DNA from 3 places in the Nonomuraea roseola genome. Region 2 is predicted to be linked to each of the others. Evidence: riboswitches for the same ligand, from Rfam matches in the RefSeq annotation. Region 2 holds a riboswitch; each other region holds the start of a gene.
What was found. A riboswitch is a leader RNA that binds a small molecule or an ion and turns the genes downstream of it on or off. The one in region 2 is predicted to bind cyclic di-AMP.

Region 1 (2,256 bases), on a different contig from region 2:
CCAGCGCGATGCCCGCCCGACGGTCCAGCCAGCTCATCCGTGTCCCCCCGCAGTCAGCTCGTCCCGGACATACTCGCGCCACAGGCCGGTCAGCGTGGGGACCGACAGGCCGAGAGGGCGCAGCGCCTCGGCGAGATCGCGCCCCGCAGCCCGATCGTAGAGGTCGACCAGCGCCCGCTCGCCGTAGCGGCCCGCGATCAGGCGGCAGGCCAGCCACGACTCCTGGTAGACCTGCGCGAGCCTGGGCGCGCCCGGCGTGAAGTCGCCGTCGGCCGGCAGCCGGGCGCTCGTCCGTCCCGAGCCGACCTCCTCGGCCAGCTCCGCGGCCGCGACACCGACCTCCAGACCCGAGCCGAGGTAGCCGACGTAGTCGGCGAAGCCCTCCCGCAGCCACACAGGACGGCCGTGCGTGCCCGCTGCCACGTGGGTGAGCTCGTGGGCGAGAACCACGTCGCGTCCCACGGGGGTCAGCCGCGCGAAGGCGCCGGGGACGACGATCACCCTTCCGCGCGACGCCAGCGCGGCCAGCCCCTCGAGCGAGCCCGTGCCGGCCAGCGCCGCCGCCTCCCCGGTGCTCGCCGGCACGACGACCACCGGCCGTACGGGGCGCCGCAGCACCGCCGAGACCGTGCGGCCGGCGGCGTCGGCCCGCGCCGCGAGGTCTCGAAGCAGCGTGGCGGGGGCGTGGTGGCCGACGGCGAGCGAGCGCGCGCCGTACGCGAAGGTGACGCCCGACTCCCACAGGCCACGGGCCTCGGACGGCAGGCGAGGGCCTGCCGACCCCGGCACCGTCCACGCCAGCGCGGCCGTCAGCACAGCTCTTCGGGTCACCACGGCAGCGATGCTAGCCCGGACGGCGGAGAGCCCCGTCCCAGAGGAATGGACGGGGCTCTCTGCGTGCGCCTACGCGCCGGGACGGACCGCGCCGGCGAAGGAGGCCTTGCGCCAGCCGCTGATCTTCTCGATCCGCACCGTCTTGCCCGAGCTGGGTGAGTGGATCATCCGGCCCTTGCCGACGTACATGCCGACATGGCCCTTGCCGCGGAAGAACATCAGGTCACCGGGCTTGAGGCTGCGCCAGGAGACCTTCTTCTTGATGCGTGCGTACTGGCTGTGCGTCACGCGCGGGATCCTGATCCCCGCCTTGGACCATGCGTACTGCACCAGACCCGAGCAGTCGAAGGAGCCTGGACCCGTCCCGCCGTAGCGGTAGGGGTCGCCGAGCTGCTTCTTCGCCACTCCGACGGCCTTGGTAGCCCTCAACTTCTGCCGAGCCGCCTTCGCCTGCGACTTCGACACGACGCGCGCCTTGCCGGCGCTCGCCTTCGCCGCGCTCGTCCGCGCGACGTCGATCTTCACTGCGGCCGTCTTCACCGCGCTCGCCTCGATGGGGGTCGCGTGAGCGGCTGGTGCGTGGAGGACGACTCCTCCCATCGCGGCCATGACGCCACTCAGGGCAAGGCAGGACAGACGGGTCTTGTAAACAGGGGTGGACAGAACGTCTCCTTGACTCTTCCACGAATGCCTACCGGGTTAGCTGACGGGTTCGGGCGTGGAAGTCGCCCTACCGGCCCGTAGGCCGGACTCACCCCAGGTGCTCGGGTCCCCGGCTCCGTGCTCCATGCCGCACGGATTCGGCGGGTCGACCGCGCACGCTCATCTGGGGGTTCGGCGCGGCGACCAGCGGATCGTTATGCGTACACACCGGCCGCTGACAGGGCCGGTGGACGTGGCGGGCGCCATGGCTTGGTCGCCGCGAAGCGAGAAGGTACCCCGCCCGCCAAGAGCGGGCAAAGTCGAAGTAAAGGAGTCAAGATCGTCCACGGGTGGTTGTCAAGAGACAATTCACTGCTCCATGGACCGTTGCAAGCGACAATTGTGACCCTCCTCACAGTTGCTGTCACCGAGCGCAGTCAGGTCCCATTTGTCACGTCAGTCACACCAGTAACATCAGCCGAATGAGGGGTCTGGCTGCTCTGCCATAAGCTCCTCGCATGCTTGATCTGTGGTCCCTGCGCGTCCTGCTCGAAGTCGGACGGCACGGCTCCTTCTCCGCCGCCGCCGAGGCCCTGTCGATGACGCAGCCGGCGGTCTCCCGTCAGATCGCCACCCTGGAGCGCCGCACGGGCGTCCGGCTCTTCCACCGCCGCCCGAGAGGCGTGCAGCCGACGGAGGCGGGTCTGGCCGCCATGGAGCAGGCCGCCGCCGTGGTCGACGGGATGAGCCTGTTCGAGACCAGGCTGCGGGCCTTCGCCG
Region 2 (2,256 bases):
GGTCGTGAAGCCTGGCGCGGGGACGCCTGCTGCGCTCCGCATCCGCTCGCCACCGACCTCTCAGCCCCGGATTCGGCCTCGGCCGGGTGCGCCGACGGCTGCTGCCCGAACGACCGAAAGGACGACTGATGCTCGGCCGCCGGATGCCCGCCCGCGTGCGGGCCGCCTACGACAGCGAGATGAACGCCGCCCGCACCGCCGACCCGCAGGCCCGGTGGCGACATCTGGAACGGGCGCACATCATCTCCCAGCCCTGGCCCTGGCCGCACACCCGCAACCACCTCTCGATGCTCGCCCTCGCCGTCGCCCAGCGCGACCGGCGCGAGGCCTTCGGCCAGGTGATCCGGATCATCGTCGCCGCTCCAGGCTCGGCACTGGGCCGCTACCCCGAAGGCAACACCGGCCGCGCCTCCGTGCCGCTCACCCAGCCCCAGCCGATCCCCGCCGACCTGGCCACCCTGCTGTCGAACCTCGCGTCGCCCGGCAAGGAGCGATGACCGGGCTCTGCGGCCGAGCCACACGGCTCGGCCGCAGAGCCCCCTCTACGCGAGCAGGTCCCGGTTCCACCCGGATGACCGGTGGACTCGGCCACCGCCGCCCACCGCGTGGGCCGGTCGCATGCCCCGCATTCGCTTGGCCGCCACAGCGGCGCACAGCAGCGCGACCAGCACGGCGGCCGAAGCGGTCACGTCCTGAACCTGGGGCAGTTCGGACGTCACACCGGCGAACGTCTGCCGAGCGGACACGGAGACGTCCTGCACGGCCGCGGTCTTCATCGGAGGCTCGGACGCGCCGCCGACGGCCGCGCTCTCGACCTGCTCGGAGGCGCTCTCCACGCGCGCGCCGAGGTTCTCCTGCACCTTCCTGGGGAGGCCGTAGCCGACGATCTTGCCCGGGTCACGCTCCTTGCGCTTGAGCCAGACACGGTCGGCGTTGCCCTCGATCGTGAAGACCTTGGCTCCGTCCACCTTCTCGACGATTCCGACATGGTCGATGCCATCGATGCGGTCCCCGCCGGACCAGTCGAAGAAGACGATGGCGCCTGGTTCGGGCTCCTCGCTCCACGCGTCCTGCTGTCTGAACCATTTCGCGTGGTCGACGGTGTAGGCGAACTCTCCGACGTACTCCTCGACACCGGCCTGGTGCGCCGCCCAGGTGACGAACATGTCGCACCAGGGCGCGGTCTTGAAGTAGGAGTCGCTCTTGTCCACGTTGGCGTAGTACCACTCGCCGAACTTGGTGTAGCCGTTGCTCTGTTCCCGGTAGCCGAGATCCCTTTGGGCAGCGTCAAGCAGCCCGTCCACGATGGATGGCATGAGGTTGGGGGAATGCCCTTTCTCCTTGACCGCCTACCGGGTTAGCTGACGGGTTCGGGCCAGGAGTCGCCCTACCACCACGCATGGTGGATTCCCCCCAGGCGTGGATCGCTCCACACCAAGTGGGTCCCCGGTTCCCATGACGGGACGTGCCCGTCACCGATGGGATTCGGCGGCCGACCGGCCGCCCTCGGGGGTGAAGGCAAGTCGCCGGTCAGTACGTTGCGATGTGGCAAGAAGGTAGCGATTTGTTGAACAAACCGCACCATTCCGGACAAAAGATTTACCTTGGACTGGTTTGGACAGCCGTCGACCACACCTCGCTTTTGCCCTCACGAGCTCTCCCCCGCGAGATCACCTCGTCACCATCGAGAGCGACCAGTCGCCACCTGGCACACCTTTTCGGCGCTGTTCACCTGGATCACCGCACACGCCCCCGAAGGACTGCTGCGCCACGGCGACCCGGGCCCCACGCGCCTGCACGCTCACGGTCGCCCCCTGCGCGACCCCGACGACATCGCCGCGAGCTACGTCGAAGATGTCCAACGACCTGGCAGTCCCCGACGTCAGCCCCTGTGGACGCCGCGGTTTCGCTGATCAGACACAAGCAGACTCCCGAGCAGCTCGTCGACCAGGCCTCGTCACCGAACTCGGCGTCAAGGACGGCGGCATCCAAGCCGAGCTCATCCCGCTCGCCGAGTTGACCGGCATCCTGATCAACTCCTTCCGCCACATGCTCGACGACGCCCCAACTACCTCGCACAGCCCGTCGACGTCGAGCCACCCGTCATCCTGGATTCAGAGAGGAACACGGTGGGTCGTCATGAGCCGGGCGGTTCGGGAGACGTGGGCACGGAACCTGACACGCCGATGGAGCCGACAGTGGAGTTTGTTCACCCGGAGTCGGAACGCCGGGCGGCCATGCGCCGGCGCCCCTCGC
Region 3 (2,256 bases), 900 kb from region 2:
GCCCGCGTCAGGTCACCAAGATCGTCGAGGTCAACGGCTACGAGATGGAGATCGAGCCGACCGACCACCTGGCCTTCCTCACCTACACCGACCGTCCCGGCATCGTCGGCGTCGTCGGCAGGCTGCTGGGCGAGCACGGCATCAACATCGCCTCGATGCAGGTGGCGCGCGACGTCAAGGGCGGCAAGGCGCTCATCGCCCTGACCGTCGACTCGGCGATCCCCGCCGACGTGGTCGACCAGATCGTGGCCGAGATCGGCGCCGACAGCGGCCGCTCGGTCGACCTGACCGACTGACCGTCTCTCGCATGGAACGCCCTCCCGCACACCGCGGGAGGGCGTTCGCGCGTTCCGGGGTAGCCGTCAACGATGTCTCATATCGTGAGATATTCGGACGTCCTACGAGACAGTCTGGACCGTGCCAGGTACTTTTGAAGTAATGCGCTGGGTACTCGTACTTATTACCTGCCGCGACGGGGCCTGTTAGGGCAGGTCGACGACCCGTCGCGGTGAGCGGCGTCGTGTCGGCCACAAGTCCCTTCGTCCGGTCCGTGACCCGGACCGCACGAGCTCAGGCCCGGTCGGATTCGCGACCGGAGTCCGACGTCCGATTCATACGCGTCCGCGAAATGAGATGAGTCACGTGTACGACATGTACCCATGGAACCGTGCAGAAGAGCGTGAGGAAGAGGCGGCTGAGGCCGTCCAGACCGCGCTGGACCGCAGAGACAACGGCGGTTCCCCCTCCCCTCGCTGATCCGGGCCGTTCCGGTGGAGGTCCCCCTGCTCCACCGGGGCGACCCCACCGCTGACACTTTCCGCAGGAGCGCAGTCGTCCCCCCGCGCCTGCCGTGGTGGCGAGGGCGCGAGGGGACGGCCTTGTACGGGCGTGCCGCCGCCTACAGGGTGGCGGTCAGCATCGCGGGGGCGGGTTCCTGCTTGGCCTTTGCCTGCTTCATCGCGAGCGCCACACCCTTGGGGTCTGGACGCACCGCGCCGACGAACGCCTGCCGTCGCCAGGCGCTGAGCTTCTCCTCCTTCACCACGTCACCCGAGCGGGGTGCGTGCACCATGTGTCCCGGCCTGGAGATCATGCCCACGTGGCCGAGGCCGCTGAAGAAGACCAGGTCGCCGGGCTTGAGGTTGTCCCACGAGATCTTCCTCGAGAAGGCCCGGTACTGGTCGGCGGCCACCCTGGGCAGTTCGATGCCCGCCTTCTCGTAGGCCTTGAGCATCAGGCCCGAGCAGTCGTAGCCGCCGGAGCCCGTGCCGCCCCAGACGTACGGCGTGCCGCGCTTGGCCAGCGCGAACTTGAGGGCGACCCGCCAGGCGGGGGTGGATTGTTCGCTGAGTCGCGCCTTCTTGACGTCGGCGCCGGTGATGCTGCTCGCCGAGCTCTTGCCGGTGGCGGAGCTCGAGGGGGTGTCGGAGCCGGTGGTGTCCGCGACGGCGGGGGATGCCGTCACGAGGGCTCCTGCGGCGAGAAGACCGCAGAGGGCAGCGGTCGTGGTGATGCGAGACAGGGGACTGTCCTTCCACGTGGCCGACCGGGTTAGCTGACGGGCTCGGGCGTGGAAGCCGCCCTACGGCGTGGGGACACCGATTCGCCCCAGGGGGAAATGGGTCCCCGGCTCCGTGCGACTCCGCAACGGATTAGGCAGCACGGACTCTAACGAAAGGGTCAAAGCACCGCAAACAGGACAAAACTGGACGTCCGGCAAGTGAGATGAGTGTTCGTCCATCGAGACGAGCCGGTAAGGTACCGCCCATGGAGTCGCGCAACATTCGTCTGGCCGTCATCCCCGGCGACGGGATCGGCACCGAGGTCGTCGCCGAAGGGCTCAAGGTCCTCGAGGCGGTCGGCGTCAAGATCGAGTCCACGCACTACGATCTGGGCGCCACCCGCTACCACGCCACCGGGGAGACCCTGAGCGACGAGGTCCTGCAGGAGCTGCGCGGCTACGACGCCATCCTGCTCGGCGCCATCGGCGACCCCAGCGTGCCGCCGGGCATCCTCGAGCGCGAACTCCTGCTACGCCTGCGTTTCGAGCTCGACCACTACGTCAACCTGCGCCCGGTCAAGCTCTTCCCCGGCGTGGAGACCCCGCTGGCCGACACCCTCCCTGGCGACATCGACATGGTCGTCGTCCGCGAGGGCACCGAGAGCCTCTACGCGGGAGCCGGTGGCGTCCTGCGCCGTGGCACGCCCCACGAGATCGCCACCCAGGAGTCGCTCAACACCGCCTTCGGCGTCGAG

Region 1: another riboswitch for cyclic di-AMP. It lies ahead of ABFX55_RS12270 (C40 family peptidase); the one in region 2 lies ahead of ABFX55_RS48280 (CHAP domain-containing protein).
Region 3: another riboswitch for cyclic di-AMP. It lies ahead of ABFX55_RS44035 (C40 family peptidase); the one in region 2 lies ahead of ABFX55_RS48280 (CHAP domain-containing protein).

The regions. Positions count from the first base shown of each region.
Region 1 is NZ_BAAAXC010000012.1:42,934-45,189, reverse strand. It holds gene ABFX55_RS12280 (M48 family metallopeptidase) at 1-37, opposite strand, end outside; gene ABFX55_RS12275 (hypothetical protein) at 34-834, opposite strand; gene ABFX55_RS12270 (C40 family peptidase) at 904-1,374, opposite strand; cyclic di-AMP (ydaO/yuaA leader) riboswitch at 1,508-1,650, opposite strand; gene ABFX55_RS12265 (LysR family transcriptional regulator) at 1,995-2,256, shown strand, end outside.
Region 2 is NZ_BAAAXC010000015.1:5,253,569-5,255,824, reverse strand. It holds gene ABFX55_RS48290 (cation efflux transmembrane domain-containing protein) at 1-129, shown strand, start outside; gene ABFX55_RS48285 (DUF3703 domain-containing protein) at 129-497, shown strand; gene ABFX55_RS48280 (CHAP domain-containing protein) at 543-1,316, opposite strand; cyclic di-AMP (ydaO/yuaA leader) riboswitch at 1,332-1,501, opposite strand.
Region 3 is NZ_BAAAXC010000015.1:4,350,642-4,352,897, forward strand. It holds gene serA (phosphoglycerate dehydrogenase) at 1-296, shown strand, start outside; gene ABFX55_RS44035 (C40 family peptidase) at 899-1,465, opposite strand; cyclic di-AMP (ydaO/yuaA leader) riboswitch at 1,526-1,669, opposite strand; gene ABFX55_RS44040 (3-isopropylmalate dehydrogenase) at 1,768-2,256, shown strand, end outside.